One region of the Brachybacterium sp. AOP42-C2-15 genome, then DNA from elsewhere that is predicted to be linked to it. Evidence: riboswitches for the same ligand, from Rfam matches in the RefSeq annotation. Region 1 holds a riboswitch; each other region holds the start of a gene.

Region 1 (4,719 bases):
CGCCCTCGGCATCGAGCATCGCGGTGGGCTCGTCCAGCAGCAGCAGGCGCGGCCGGGCGACGAGCGCCGCGGCGAGGCCCGCACGCTGCAGCTGTCCGCCCGAGAGCGTCGCGGCCGGGCGGTCGGCGAGCGTCTCGATGCCCGCGTCTGCGAGAGCTTCGCGCACGCGCTTCCCGATCTGCGCGGGCGGCACGCTGCGGCTCTCGAGCGGGAGGGCGACGTCATCGGCGACCCGCGGGAGGCACACCCCGTCGGTCGGATCCTGACCGAGGAATCCGACGGTCCCCGCGGTGGCCAGGACCCCCTCGGCGATCGGGTCGATGCCGCCCACCCGCAGGGTGCCGGTGACCCGGCCGCGCTGGTGGGAGGGGAGCGCGCCGGCGAGCGCGCGCAGCAGCGTCGATTTGCCACAGCCGCTGGGGCCCAGCAGGAGCACCTGCTCCCCGGCCCGGATGCTCCCGGTCCAGGGGCCGACGCCGTCCCCCGAGGGCAGGACCACCTCGAGCTCCCGTGCCTCGACCACCGTCCCCGACTGCCCGGGGGCCGCCGCCTCCCTCTCGCCCGGCGCGGTGACCTCGGCGGCCGCTGCGGCCTCAGCGGACACGACGTGCCGGGATGCCGTCGTCGCCCTGCGCGGCGGCACCGATCGCGAAGTTCGCGAGCACGCCGGTGCGCTCCAGGGCGCGGACGATCACCCTGGCGAGCAGACCGCCGAGCACGATCCCGGAGAGCACCTGCATCCCGAGCCGCAGCGCGAGCAGGTCCTGGCCGTACCAGCCCATCCGGTAGGCGGTCCAGAAGAACACCAGGCCCGCACCGAAGGCGCCCGAGGCGGCGAACACTCCCCAACCGAACCGGCGGTAGCGGGTCAGGGCGAAGGGCAGCTCGCTGCCGATGCCCTGCAGCGCGGCGGCGAGCACCAGCATCGGGCCGACGGGGCTGCCGAGGAAGACGACCTCGATGATCGCGGCGAGCATCTCGGCGAGGATGCCCACGCCAGGGCGGCGCAGGATCGCCAGCGCCACCGGTCCCACCAATAGCCAGGAGCCGAACAGGACGTGCTGGGCGAGGTCCCCGGCGGGGCCCATCGCGATCGCGAGCCCGTTCCAGGCCTGGACGAACACCCAGTACAGGAAGCCGAACACGACACCGAGCACCACCACCAGCACGATCTCGCGCAGGGAGAGCCTCGGACGCCGGGCGGCACGAGCGGCCAGATCAGAGGCCTGCGAGGGAGTCTGGCCGGGAGCCCGGGAGGGGGTCTCTGCCGGAGTCTGTGCGCGGGTCATCGCGTCTCCTCGCCGAGCTCGCGCACCTCGTGGGAGGGGCTGTTCAGGGAGAGGGTGAGATGGCTGGTGACGTGCTGCACGCTGCGACCCACCTGCAACCAGCCGGCGACGGCAGTCGCGATCACCTCGCCGATGTCGCCCTCGAGGCGGGTGACGAAATGCTCGGAGCCGCGGAAGGTGCCCAGCTCCCGGGCGCGGTCGATCGCGGCGTAGATGTCGCGCATGTGGTCCGGCGCGGTGCCGTCGGCGGCGACCTGGTCCGCCAGCGGGTACAGCGCCCACTCCGCGGAAGCGAAACGGCCGGTGCGACGGGGCTCGGTGATCCCGACGTCGCGCGGGCCGGCGCCACCGGGAAGCTCGCAGGTCACCTCTCCCGGGCAGCCGCGCGAGAGGGTCACGGAGAGGGTGGCGTGGTGCTCGGTGCGGGCGAGGTCGTCTGCGAGGTCGATGAGATACCGCTGCAGGTGGGCTTCGTGGCCGCCGAGATAGGTGGAGACGTCCCCCGTCTCGCGCACCAGGCCGGTGAGGTCGAGCCGGGACAGGATGCCGACGAGCACTCGGGCGTAGTCATCGGTCATGACGGCTGCGGTGACCCTGGCGCCGACGCCGAAGCCGAGCGGGGTCTCGGTGGGATCCGGGGCGGTGCCCGGGAGGGTGGCGGGGGTGCCGACGGGAGTGATGCTCACGATCCGTGCCTTTCACGAGGGCACGGACGCGCAGCGACGATCGCCTGGCGGAGCTTCCTGCGCCGGCATGATCCGGATCAGGTTCTACGGTCGGAGTTCGAGAACTCCCTCTCAGCCCGGCCTACCGGACTCCCGTGCACGGAAGCACCGTACCCCGATCCGGCGTCCCTGGAGCGCGGCGGTCCACGAACCAGTGGCTGGACCGGGCGGCGGCGGAGACCAGGATCCGGTCGAAAGGTCCGTCCGCCGGCGCCCCCAGCACCCCGGGGAGGGCTTCGTGGATCTCCGCGCGGCCGTCCTCGCGGCCGACGGTCCCGGCGAGCGCGGCACGGGCAGGTGCCAGCAGGCTCACCTGCCGCTCCACACCCACCACGCTCCCGGAGGGTCCGACGAGGTGGGCGAGCAGCGCCGTGGTCCAGCCGGAACCGGCACCGACGTCGAGCACGTGCTGCCCCTCACGCACATCGAGCAGGCGGAGCATGTCCAGCACCGTGCTGGGTTGGGAGTTGGTCTGGCCCACTCCGATCGGCAGCGGGGAATCCACGCCGGCACGGTCCCGCAGCTCCGGGGGCAGGAAGTGCTCCCGGGGCACCGCATGCATCGCGCGGGAGGCACCGTCGCCGGTCCCTGCTCGGTCCGCGGGGTCCCGCCGGTCCTCGGACCGGTTCCTGTTCCTTTCGGCGCTCATGGCGCGTTCAGCTCCCGGGGAGCTCGATGACCCCGTCGACCGGCCAGTCACGCACCTCCGTGCCCTCGGGAGCGAGGGCAGTGGCCTGGCGCCGATAGATCGGTCGGCCCACGTCGCTCGCAATCGCCTCATGCACGGGCAGGGCCAGCGTCGGGCCGACGGCGCGGAGGAAGTCGACGGTCTCGGACACTTTCGACCAGGGGGCGACGACGGCGAAGGCGAGCACGTCGATGCCGTGGAACTCCGGCAGCGGCTCGAGGGAATCTCCGGTCACGCCGAGCCGGGGGCCGTCCCCCGCGGAGATCACGAGACCCGAATTGCCGACCCGCGGAATGTCCGGGTGGATGATCGCGTGCCGGCCGCCGACAGCCTCGATCCGCAACGAGCCGTGGCCCGGGACCGCGGCAAGCACGTGCGCGTCCCCGGCGGCGAGCGGACGCAGCTGCTCGGGGCGCACCGCAGCGGCGCCGTCGACCGCCTCCCGCAGCTGCTGCGCGGTCTCGGGCTCCGCGATCACCTCGGCGGTGGTCGCCAGGCGAAGCACCTCGTCCAGCAGGGTGCGGTCCACGTGATCGGGGTGCTGATGGGTCAGGAGCACGGCGTCGATCCCTGTCAGCACCGCGGCGCCGAGGCCGCGCACGGCCTCGCCGCTGAAGCCGCCGGGATCGATCAGCAGTCGACGCCCGCCGGTCTCCACCAGCAAGCACGAGTGGACGAGGTGGCGGATCTTCATCGGTTCCTCCTGGGAATGGGTGCGACGGTCCCTCGAACCTATCGCCGCCGGCACCGTCTGCACAGGGGGCGGCCCCCCGGCGCGTGCTCGCCTCCACCGATCGGTGGAGGCGATCGTGGCTACTCGGTGGTACCGACTGCATCGCCGCGCTCCCAGACTCGAGCCATGACCAGCACACGGACCGCCCCGACCCCGGCACCCGCCGCAGACCCTCCGCCCGCCCTCGCCGTCTCCCACCTCGTGAAGTCCTACAGCGGCCGCCGCGTCGTCGACGATGTGTCATTCCGTGTCACCCGGGGCACGATCTTCGGGCTGCTCGGCCCCAACGGCGCCGGTAAGACCACCACCCTCGAGATGTGCACGGGGCTGCGACACCGCGAGTCCGGCACGATCGACCTGCTGGGCCTGGACCCGACGGCGCTCGGCAGCCGGGACCGCAACCGGGTGGGGATCGTCGCCCAGAGCGGCAGCGAGCGCGCCTCGCTCACGGTGCGGGAGATGGTCTCCCAGTACGCGGCCTACTGCGAGGACCCGTGGGACGTCCCCGAGCTGCTCGAGGCGACCGGCCTCGCGGAGAAGGCCGGCGCTCGCATCGCGAGCCTCTCCGGCGGGCAGCGCCGACGCCTCGACGTGGCCACCGGGATCGTCTCCCGGCCGGAGCTGCTGTTCCTCGACGAGCCCACCACCGGCTTCGACCCGGCCGCGCGGCGCGAGTTCTGGGAGCTGATCCGGGAGCTGCGCAGGCTCGGCACCACCATCGTCCTGACCAGCCACTACCTCGATGAGGTCGAGTTCCTGGCCGACCGCGCCGCCGTGCTGCGTGCCGGGCGGATCGTTGCCGAGGGCACCGTCGCCGAGATCCGTCGGGCCCACGGCACCAGCTCCACGGTCACCTGGACCGGCCCCGACGGGCCGCAGGCGCGCGTGGTCGAGGACCCCGATCCGCTGCTGCGCGAGCTGCTGGCCGCCCATCCCTCCCTGCCCGATCTCGAGGTGCGCCGCCCGTCCCTCGAGGAGATCTACCTCGGCCTCGTCTCGGAGGGACCCCGATGAGCGCCACCACCGCTCCCACCCTGCATCCTGCCGCCCCGACGTCGGCCGCCTCCCGCCGCGCCCCCTCCCTGCTGCGCGCCGTCGGCGTGCGCACCCGCGTCGAGCTGCTGCAGTTCTACCGCGAGCCGCTCCAGGTGATCTTCGGCTTCGCCTTCCCGATCGTGCTGTTCGCGATCTTCGCGACGATCTTCGACCAGGCCTGGACGCTGCAGGACGGCACCGAGGTCGCGGCCTCCACCTACTACCTCGCCGGGATGATCGCCGCGGCGG
Region 2 (4,719 bases), on a different contig from region 1:
GCAGTGCAGCAGGCCTGGTCTGCGATCGCCGTGAGCGGGGTGACCCTCGAGGGCACCGACGGGTCGACGGTCTCCACCGGCGCCGAGGTCACGCTGGTGGCAGACGTCGAGCTGGGCGGCCTTCGCGACACGGACGTGCTGATCGAGGCGGTGCTCGGTGAGATCGGCGCGGATGATGAGATCATCGATCCTCAGCTGATCCCTCTGCAGCGCGGGGACGACGGCCGCTGGGCCGCACGCTTCGCGCTCGCCGCTCCCGGCGAGGTGGGCTACACCGTGCGGGTCACGCCGCAGCACCCGGTGCTGGCCTCCCGCGCCGAGCTCGGGCTGGTCGCCACCGCCTGAGCGACCCGCCGCACCACCACTGAAAGGCCCCGACCCCGTGCCGACCCGCCGCCAGCTCCTGCTCACCACCGCTGCGATGGGACTGGCCGGGGCCGGGGCGCTCAGCGGCTGCTCCTCGGATCGGTCCGTCGAGCTCGAGGACGGCGACACGCTGCGGATGCGGGTGTGGAGCGAGGCGGCAGCGGCGGCGTACGAGGAATCCCTCGCGGAGTTCACCGACAGCACCGGGATCGCGGTCGAGGTAGAGGTGCTCGGCTGGGATGACTACTGGACCCAGCTGCCCTTGGACGTGGCGGCGAAGAACCTGCCCGACGTGCTGTGGATGAACACCGCGAACCTCGCCCAGGCTCATGCCAGCGGGCGGCTGCTCGAGATCGGCGAGATCGTCGGCGAGACCTCCTCCCGGTGGGAGGGCGTCGCGACGGACCTCTATCGGCTCGAGGACGGGCTGTGGGGTGTTCCCCAGCTCTGGGAGCAGAGCATCCTGGTCGCGCACGAGGGCCTGGTCGCCGCGGCCAAGGGTGACGCGACCGCGCTGAGCTTCGACCCCGGCGCGCCGACGGACCCGCTGCGGGACCTCTCCCGCGCGATCACCGTCGACGGGGAGGGCCGCCACCCCGGGGACGAGGGCTTCGACCCCGGCACCCGGGCGACGTTCGGCTTCAGTGCGCATCCCGACCGTACTGCGGTGCTGGGACCGTTCATCGCTGCTCAGGGCGGCAGCTGGCAGGACGAGGACGGGACGATGTCCTTCGCCTCCGACGCGGGCACCGCTGCGGTCCAGTACCTCGCCGATCTCGCCTCTTCGCACCTCGGCCCGGCGGGGTCGGAGACCACCGCGGACCCGACGCTGTGTCGGAACCTCTTCCTCCAGGGCAAGCTCGGTCTGCTGCAGACGGGCACCTACGATCTGCACACCCTGGCCGAGGAGATCGGTGGCAGCTTCGACTGGGGCATCCATCCCGTCGTCGCCGGCTCCCAGGGCCCCCGCCCGCTGGTCCACGCGATCGCCGCCGTCGGCGTCGAGGCGAAGAAGGATGAGCGGGCCGCAGCGATCGCCGAGCTGCTGAACTGGCTCGGTGGCGCGGACGGCCAGCGCGTGCTCGCGGAGAACCGCCTGGGCATCCCGGCCCATCGCGATCTGCGCGGCGCCTGGGAGGAGAGCTGGGCGGAGGCCGGGGTGGACGTCTCGGTGATCGAGGCGCCCGAGTCCGCGGCGCGCCCCGAGACGGGGGATCGTTCGGCGATCGCCACCGGCACCGCTCTGCAGGGCATCGCGAAGATCTTCCGTGGCGAGGCCACCGCCGCCGAGGCGCTCCCCGAGGCGCAGCAGGCCGCCCGGGAGGCGATGGGCTGAGCAGGGCTCGACGGAGCGGCGAGGGCTGCACGGAGATCTGAAGCGAGAGCTGGGTCTATACTCGGCCGCGGACACGGGGTGCGTCGTACGACGCTGAGATCACACCCGTGGAACCTGATCTAGTTCGTACTAGCGAAGGGATGTCCTCCATGGCTCCGTCGTACCCTGCCCGAATTCCCCGTGTGCTCTCGATCGCCGGCACGGACCCCTCCGGGGGAGCCGGCACCGCCGCGGATCTCAAATCCATCACCGCCGCAGGCGGTTACGGCATGAGCGTGGTCACCGCGCTCGTCGCCCAGAACACCCGCGGCGTGCGGGAGATCCACGTCCCGCCGGCCCCGTTCCTGGACCGGCAGCTCCGCGCGGTCAGCGACGATGTGGTGATCGATGCGGTCAAGACCGGCATGCTCGGCACTGCCGCGCTCATCGCGACGGTCTCCGAGTGGCTCGACGAGCATCCCCCGCAGATCCTCGTCGTCGATCCGGTGATGGTCGCGACCAGTGGTGACAGCCTCCTGGCGCCGGACGCAGAGCAGGCCATGATCACCTTCTGCTCGCGCGCCACCGTCGTGACCCCGAACATCGAGGAGCTCGCACGCCTGACGGGGAGCGAGCGCGCCCGTGATGAGCGGGCCGCCCTCGAGCAGGCCCGAGGATGGGCCGCACGGACAGGTGTCGCCGTCGTGGTGAAGACCGGACATCTGGACTCCGCGACGGTGACGAACACCTGGGTGGGCCCCGACGGCATCTGCCTCCCGGTCCCCTCGACGCGGGTGAGCTCGACCAGCACCCACGGCACCGGATGCTCCCTCGCTTCGGCGCTCGCCACCCGATTGGGCAGCGGGGAGTCGCCGCAGGAGGCGCTCGCCTGGTCCACCCAGTGGCTGCATGAGGCCATCTCCCACGGGGAGGCGCTGCGGGTCGGGAGCGGCCACGGTCCGGTGGACCACTCCCACCGCGCCCGCCGTCTGCAGGCCGCCGGGGAATCCACCCCCTGGCTCGGTCCGGGAGCTGTCCCACCCATCCTCGACTCCCCGGACCAGATCCTTTCGGCGCTCGGTGCCGCGCTCCCGGCAGCGGCGCGGATCGAGCCTGCCGTCGCCCCGGCCGGGCCATGGACGCAGGCGCTGTGGGCTGCGGGGGAGCCCATCGCTCGCAACATCGCGGAGTCCGACCTCGTCCGTCAGCTGGTCGACGGCAGTCTGCCCCCGAACGCTTTCGCGTTCTACCTCGCCCAGGACTCGCTGTACCTGCGTCGCTACTCCCGCGCGCTCGCGGCGCTCTCGGCCGCTTCGACCGATGTCGTGGCCCAGGTGTTCTGGGCCCGCGGTGCGAGCAGCTGCCTCACCGTCGAGTCCGCGCTGCACCGTGGCCGGCTCGGTGAGCAGGAGGAGATCGGGGTCTCCCCGGTGACCAGCGCCTACACCGACTTCCTGCTGGCCACCACCCTCGGGGAGGAGCGTGCTGTGGGAACCGCCGCCGTGCTGCCCTGCTACTGGCTGTACGCGCAGACGGGGGCCACACTGCCCTCCGTCCCGAGCGATCACCCCTATGCGGACTGGCTCGACACCTACCGTGACCCGGGCTTCGTCATCGCCACGCAAGGAGCACTGGAGCAGGTCGAACGGGAGCTCGCCACAGCCTCCCCAGCGGTCCGCTCCGCAGCGGTCCGTGCCTATCTCCTCGCCAGCCGGCATGAGCTGGAGTTCTTCGACCAGGCGCTGCGCCTGGCGGCACCGGTTCCAGCGGACCAGCACGAGACGATCCTGGAGGGGGCGCTGTGAGCGGGACCCATATGCTGCCGGGGACCCCGATCGCGACCACCGATGAGCGCCTCCCCCCGGCCGGCCGGGCCGCCCTGCGCGCCGGCGTCGTGGGCAACTGGGTGGACAACATCCACGTCTTCCTGCCGCTGACCGCGCTGGCCCCGGCGATGGTCGTGCTCGCCGGGCCCGCGGCAGCAGCTTCGACGGGGTCCCTGATCGTCGTCGCGATGCTGTTCGGGCGGCCCGTCGGCGGGATCGTGTTCGGGCGCATCTCGGATCGTCTCGGGCGCACCCGCACCACCCGGGTCGCGATCGCCGGAACCGCCGCCTGTGCGCTGGCGATCGCCATGACGCCCACCCACGAGATCCTCGGTGCGGGGACGATCGCCCTCATCCTCGCGCTGAGGTTCCTCGGCGGAATCTTCGTGGCGGGGGAGTACTCGGCTGCCATCCCGCTCGCCATGGAATGGTCCCGGCCCCGACGGCGCGGCCTCATGAGCGGATTGATCCTCTCGATGGCGCCGTGGGCGCAGGCGAGCATCGCCTTCTCGGTGGCGATGCTGCTGATGATGCTGGGCCCCGATGCCTACGCGGCGTGGGGGTGGAGGCTGCTCTTCGTGCTCGGAGCACTGGCCTCGATCGGCATGCTGATCTACTACAGCCGCCAGGTCACCGACGCCCCGGTCTTCCACCGACGGGCCCGGACCACGTCGGTGCGCCCACGAGCGGGCCTGCGGGATCTGCTCACCGGCCGCTGGGCCTCGTCGTTCTGGCAGGTCTTCCTCCTCATGACGGGGCTCTGGCTGCTCACCAACACCACGGTGCTGCTGCTGACCGGCCGACTGGGGACCGACACCGGACTGCCCGCGACCGGCGTCTCGATGGCGATCGGGATCGCCTCCATCGCCCAAGCGGTCGTGATGGCGCTCGCCGGTCACCTGTCGACCCGAACCGGTCGACGCACCCTGTTCATGGCCTGGGGACTGGTCGCTGCGGTGGCCGGCCCGCTCGTGTGGTGGCTCGCAGTCACCTCGCAGTCCTTCGGCCGAGCGGCAGTGCTCGCGGCCGTGCTGCAGGTCATCACCGTCTCTGCCTACGGCCCGGTCTCGGCGTACCTCTCCGAGCGGTTCCCGACCGAGGTGCGCTCCACCGGCTACGGCATGGGCTACAGCCTCTCCCTCGTCCTTCCCGCGCTCTACCCCTTCTACCTGCCGTGGCTCGAGGCGCTGCTCGGGCGTCACGGGTCGGTGA
Region 3 (4,719 bases), on a different contig from region 1:
CAGTACTCCGAGCTCTCCCCCCGTGATCTCGACGAGTCCCATCGCGTCAACGGCGCGCTGACGATAGGCGAGAACATCGGCGACCTGGGCGGTCTCTCGATCGCTGTGAAGGCCTACCTGGCAAGTCACGACGCCGCTGACATCGACGTCGAGCTCGACGGATTCACCGGGCTGCAGCGCGTGTTCTGGTCCTGGGCCACCGTGTGGCGCGGGAAGAACCGTGACCAGGAGGCGATCCGTCGGCTGGCTGTGGACCCCCATGCGCCGATGGAGTTCCGCTGCAACACGGTGGTGGGCCATCTCGAGGAGTTCCACGCCGCCTTCGCGGTGACTGAGGGTGACGCCATGTACCGCGCGCCGGAGGAGCGGGTGACGATCTGGTGAGGCCCGAACCTCCGTTCTATGTGGGGCGCACCCGGCCCTCCTGGATCGGCTGGACCAGGATCGGGATCACCCTGCTGTTCGGCGTGATCCTTGTGCTGCTGATGTCCCAGCGCTCCAGCCTGCCGGGAGTTCTCCTGGTGGCGGCGCTGTTCCTCGCCCTGGCGGTGTGGACCTGGATGGGGCAGTGGACGCGCTTCATCGTGGATGAGCACGGCCTCACCGTGAGCCTGGGCGGCTTCCTGCCGCGCAGGCCGTGGCCGCTGTCGGAGTTCCGCACCGTGCAGCTGCGAGAGCTGCCCTCGTCACGCGCCGGGGTGACCCTCGGCGGTTACGGGTGGCGGCGCGGCACCGTGCTCACACCCCACGCCCAGGAGCTCACCCCTGTCGGGAAGCGGAAGGTCTTCACCGTGGACGAGCCGCGCGCCGCCTACCGGGTGATGGCCACCCGGCCCGGCCTGATGGTCGAGATCATCGGCCGCGGCTCCACCCACTTCATCATCTCGCCGGTCGATCCTCAGGCGACGGCCGAGGCCGTCGACCAGGCGATCCGCGCCCGCCTCTGAGCGGGTGCCGCCACGGCGCCGGGGCTGCTGCTCGGTGATGCCCCCGCGGCCCCGGTCAGGGCGCCCGTTGGGGTAGAGTGGCTCCTTGTCATCCACTGACAGGGGAGCACCGAGCGGTGCTGAGAGTGCGCACCAGGCGCAGACCCTCGAACCTGATCCGGCTCACACCGGCGTAGGGAGTCGGGATATCCGTGCGGCACCATCGGTGCTGGACGCCCCTTCCGTTGAGGAAGGAGAAGTGATGATTCGTTTCCGCACCGTAGATCTGCTGGTCACGGTTCTGATCGGCGCCGCCTTCGGTGTCGCATTCCTGGGGTACGGCCAGCTGTACACCCTGATCGGGCCGCTCACCGCAGCCTTCAAACCCGCCGAGGGACTCCTGGCCGGGATCTGGTTCCTGCCTGCCGTCCTGGCCGCCCTGATCGTGCGCAAGCCCGGCGCTGCGCTGCTGGCCGAGATGATCGCCGCCGTGCTGTCAATGCTGCTGGGCAGCCAGTGGGGCTGGGGCACGGCGATCTCCGGCCTGATGCAGGGCGGCGGGGTGGAGCTCGCGTTCCTCGCCTTCCGCTACCAGCGCTTCACGCTGCCGGTCGCGATGCTGGGCGGGATGCTCTCGGCCCTGCTGGAGTGGGGCTGGGAGAAGTTCGCCTACTACCAGGAGATGAGCTGGACCTACTCCCTCGTGATGCTCGGCTTCTTCCTGCTCTCCGGGGCGCTGCTGTGCGGCGTGCTGGGATGGGCCGCCAGCCGTGCCCTGGCCGCCACCGGGGCTCTGGACTCGATGCCGGCGGGCAGGGAGCGCGCCCAGCGGGTACGAGCCGCATCGCCCTCCGGAGGATCTGCTGGATCACAGGCTGAGCGCATGGCACCGGACGACGCCCGGGCGTGACGGACCTGTCCCTGCGAGGGCTCACCTGGCAGCCGTACACGCGGGCCGAGCCCACCGTCCTCGACCTCGACCTGGAGATCCCCGCCGGGCAGCGCGTGCTGCTGGCCGGGGCCAGCGGCAGCGGGAAATCCACCGTGCTGCGGGCCCTGGCCGGTCTCCTGGACGAGGAGACCGGAGAGCTGACCGGCAGCGCGCCCGGCCCCGCCCGCCCCGGCGAGCGGGGCCTGCTGCTGCAGAACCCTCTGGACGCCCTGGTCGCGGCGACCGTCGGCCGGGAGGCGGCCTTCGGCCCGGAGAATGCCGCCCTGCCACGTGCGGAGATCCAGGCCCGCACCACCGCGGCGCTCGATGCGGCGCTGGTGGATCTCCCCTCCGACCGTGCGCCGCTGGATGCCTCCGGCGGGCAGCAGCAGCGCCTGGCCCTGGCGGGATCGCTCGCGTTGGATCCCTCGGCGCTGCTGCTGGATGAGCCGACGTCGATGCTCGATGAAGCCACCGCCGCTGCGGTGCGCGAGTCGATCCTGGCCACCGCGGCGGGCCGCACCCTGGTGGTCGCCGAGCACCGGCTCGCACCGTGGCTGGACCACGTGGAGCGCCTGATCGTGCTCGGTGAGCAGGCACAGATCGTGGCCGACGGCCCGCCCCACGAGATCGCAGCCGGCATGACCGCCTCCCCCGCCGCACCCACCCGCTCGGCTCCCCGCGCGCAGCACGAGGGCGCCGTGATCGCGGCCCTGCGGGGCATCGATGCCCAGCGGGGCGGCCTGGCCGTGCTCGACGATCTGACCCTCGAGCTGCGCAGCGGAGAGCTGTGCGTGATCACCGGCCCCAGCGGCAGCGGCAAGACCACGCTGCTGCGCACGCTGCTCGGTCTGACCGCCCCGTCCGCTGGGAGCGTGGAGCGGCCCGCGCCCGAGCACGTCGCCTTCGTGCCCCAGAACCCCGAGCACTCCTTCGTCGCCGGCAGCGTGCGTGAGGAGGTGCTCGCCTCCCCCTGGGCACGCGACGAGCAGCTCGCCGATCAGCTCCTGGAGCGAGCGGGCCTGAGCGACCTCGCCCAGGCCAACCCCCACACCCTCTCCGGCGGGGAGCAGAGACGCCTCGCGATCATCGCCGCCCTCGCCCAGAAGCCTCGCCTGCTGGTGCTGGACGAACCCACCGTGGGACTGGACGCGGCACGCCATGCGGCGGTGCTCGAGCTGCTGGCCGCCGCGCGAGCCGAGGGCTGCGCTGTGGTGGCGGCCACCCACGACCTAGAGCTGATCGCGCAGGGAGACGTCGAGCACCGCCTGAGCGGGCCGGATGCTGAGGACGGCGGATCTGGCAGCAAGAGCCCCGATCGCACCATCGGCCCGGTCCCCCGCGCTCGCACGATTCCCGCCGACGCACTGAATCCGCTGGTGCTGAGCCTCATCGGGATCCTCGCCGCGATCGGCTCCTTCGCGGTGCAGTCCTGGCAGGGCGGGCTCCTGGCCCTGCTCCCGATCGTGCTGCTGGCGCCACTTGCGGTGCGGTCCGTGCGCGGGGGTCTGCTGCGGCTGACTCCGATCCTGCTCTCGGCCGCAGGCCTGGCCTGGACCTCCGCTCTGCTGGGCGACGCCCCCTCCCTCTCCGCCGAGGCCTGGCTGCTCGGCGCCAAGGAGGCCGCACGCATCACCGTGTTCGTCGCGCCCGGGGTGCTGGCGCTCGGGAGCGTGGACCCCACGGCGCTGGGCGACGCCCTCGGAGGCAGGCTGCGGATGCCCGCCCGCATGATCGCCGCTTCGGTCGCAGGGCTCGTCCGCGCCGGCCATCTGGGCCGGCAGTGGGAGATCATCACCCATGCCCGGGTGCTGCGCGGGATCGGCACCCGCACCTCCCCGAGAATGCTGGCCGGAGCCACCCTGGCCCTGCTGGTCGATGCCCTGCGCGGCGCCCAGCAGCAGGCCCTCGCCATGGACTCACGAGGCTTCGCGACCGCGACCACCCGCACCTGGGCGCTGCCGAGCCCGCTGCGGCGCGCGGACCTGCTGGGCGTCACGATCGCGCTCGGGCTCGCCGTATGGCCGCTGCTCGCGGAGATGCTGGTGGGGTGAGCGCTGCGCGAGCCTGTGCCTCTGAGCTGCCGAGAAGACCGACGGACGACCAGGACACATCCGGCCCGTGACACATCGACCTGCAGGCCTGAGCTATCGAATACGCCTCGTGCGAGCGAACCACAGATACGTCACCACGGGCGTCACGATCCAAGGGATCACGCCGCCGAAAGCGAACAGGATGTAGATGACAGCAAAGGGGATCCATTGCGGGTCGGCGAAGAATTCGGGCAGGTGGCGTCCCAGCGGAAGCAGCAGTGCCACCAGCATCGCGAGCAGAGCTCCGAGGACGAACACCAGCGGCCGTCGTGCGCGCCGATCCGCCCAGGCCAGCAGCAGCGCCCAGGAGAGCGCGGCCAGCACGCCGGCTGCTCCTGCCTCGCCGACTATGGCGACCCCGGCAGCAAGCACCGCCGCCACCCCGATCAGCCACGTACTGACTCGCCTCCGGGGTCTCACCCCGTAGCGCTCCGCCAGAGCCGGCGTGAGGGGTCGCAGCGCCCCTGTCCCCGCCGCACGCTCACTCGATTCTGCCTCCATGAGCGGATGGTAGCCCGCGGCGTCCTCTGGCGGCCCGCAGTACTCTCGTGCAATGACGGATAACGACTCTGCCACCGATGACGCCGTGATCGAGCTGGCCCACTCCCTGCTCGATGCTGCCCGCAACGGCGACTCCGTGACCCTGCTCTCGCTCATCGACCAGGGCGCCCCGGTGGATCTCCGCGATGGCGCCGGAAACTCTCCGCTGATGCTCGCTGCCTATCACGGCCATGCCGAGCTGGTGCGTGAGCTGGCCGTCCGCGGGGCG

The links. A riboswitch is a leader RNA that binds a small molecule or an ion and turns the genes downstream of it on or off. The one in region 1 is predicted to bind thiamine pyrophosphate.
Region 2: another riboswitch for thiamine pyrophosphate. It lies ahead of ACT3SQ_RS11995 (bifunctional hydroxymethylpyrimidine kinase/phosphomethylpyrimidine kinase); the one in region 1 lies ahead of ACT3SQ_RS02920 (YkoF family thiamine/hydroxymethylpyrimidine-binding protein).
Region 3: another riboswitch for thiamine pyrophosphate. It lies ahead of ACT3SQ_RS12125 (ECF transporter S component); the one in region 1 lies ahead of ACT3SQ_RS02920 (YkoF family thiamine/hydroxymethylpyrimidine-binding protein).

Annotation. Positions count from the first base shown of each region.
Region 1 covers NZ_JBQSWK010000003.1:127,293-132,011, reverse strand. Annotated here, with positions in the region: gene ACT3SQ_RS02930 (ATP-binding cassette domain-containing protein) at 1-604, opposite strand, end outside; gene ACT3SQ_RS02925 (ECF transporter S component) at 594-1,289, opposite strand; gene ACT3SQ_RS02920 (YkoF family thiamine/hydroxymethylpyrimidine-binding protein) at 1,286-1,975, opposite strand; TPP riboswitch at 2,013-2,121, opposite strand; gene ACT3SQ_RS02915 (protein-L-isoaspartate O-methyltransferase family protein) at 2,097-2,663, opposite strand; gene ACT3SQ_RS02910 (MBL fold metallo-hydrolase) at 2,671-3,396, opposite strand; gene ACT3SQ_RS02905 (ABC transporter ATP-binding protein) at 3,562-4,449, shown strand; gene ACT3SQ_RS02900 (ABC transporter permease) at 4,446-4,719, shown strand, end outside.
Region 2 covers NZ_JBQSWK010000020.1:34,718-39,436, forward strand. Annotated here, with positions in the region: gene glgP (alpha-glucan family phosphorylase) at 1-345, shown strand, start outside; gene ACT3SQ_RS11990 (extracellular solute-binding protein) at 383-1,702, shown strand; TPP riboswitch at 1,767-1,860, shown strand; gene ACT3SQ_RS11995 (bifunctional hydroxymethylpyrimidine kinase/phosphomethylpyrimidine kinase) at 1,852-3,486, shown strand; gene ACT3SQ_RS12000 (MFS transporter) at 3,483-4,719, shown strand, end outside.
Region 3 covers NZ_JBQSWK010000020.1:62,736-67,454, reverse strand. Annotated here, with positions in the region: gene ACT3SQ_RS12135 (M13 family metallopeptidase) at 1-384, shown strand, start outside; gene ACT3SQ_RS12130 (hypothetical protein) at 381-947, shown strand; TPP riboswitch at 1,038-1,143, shown strand; gene ACT3SQ_RS12125 (ECF transporter S component) at 1,189-1,836, shown strand; gene ACT3SQ_RS12120 (ATP-binding cassette domain-containing protein) at 1,833-3,911, shown strand; gene ACT3SQ_RS12115 (hypothetical protein) at 4,005-4,451, opposite strand; gene ACT3SQ_RS12110 (ankyrin repeat domain-containing protein) at 4,504-4,719, shown strand, end outside.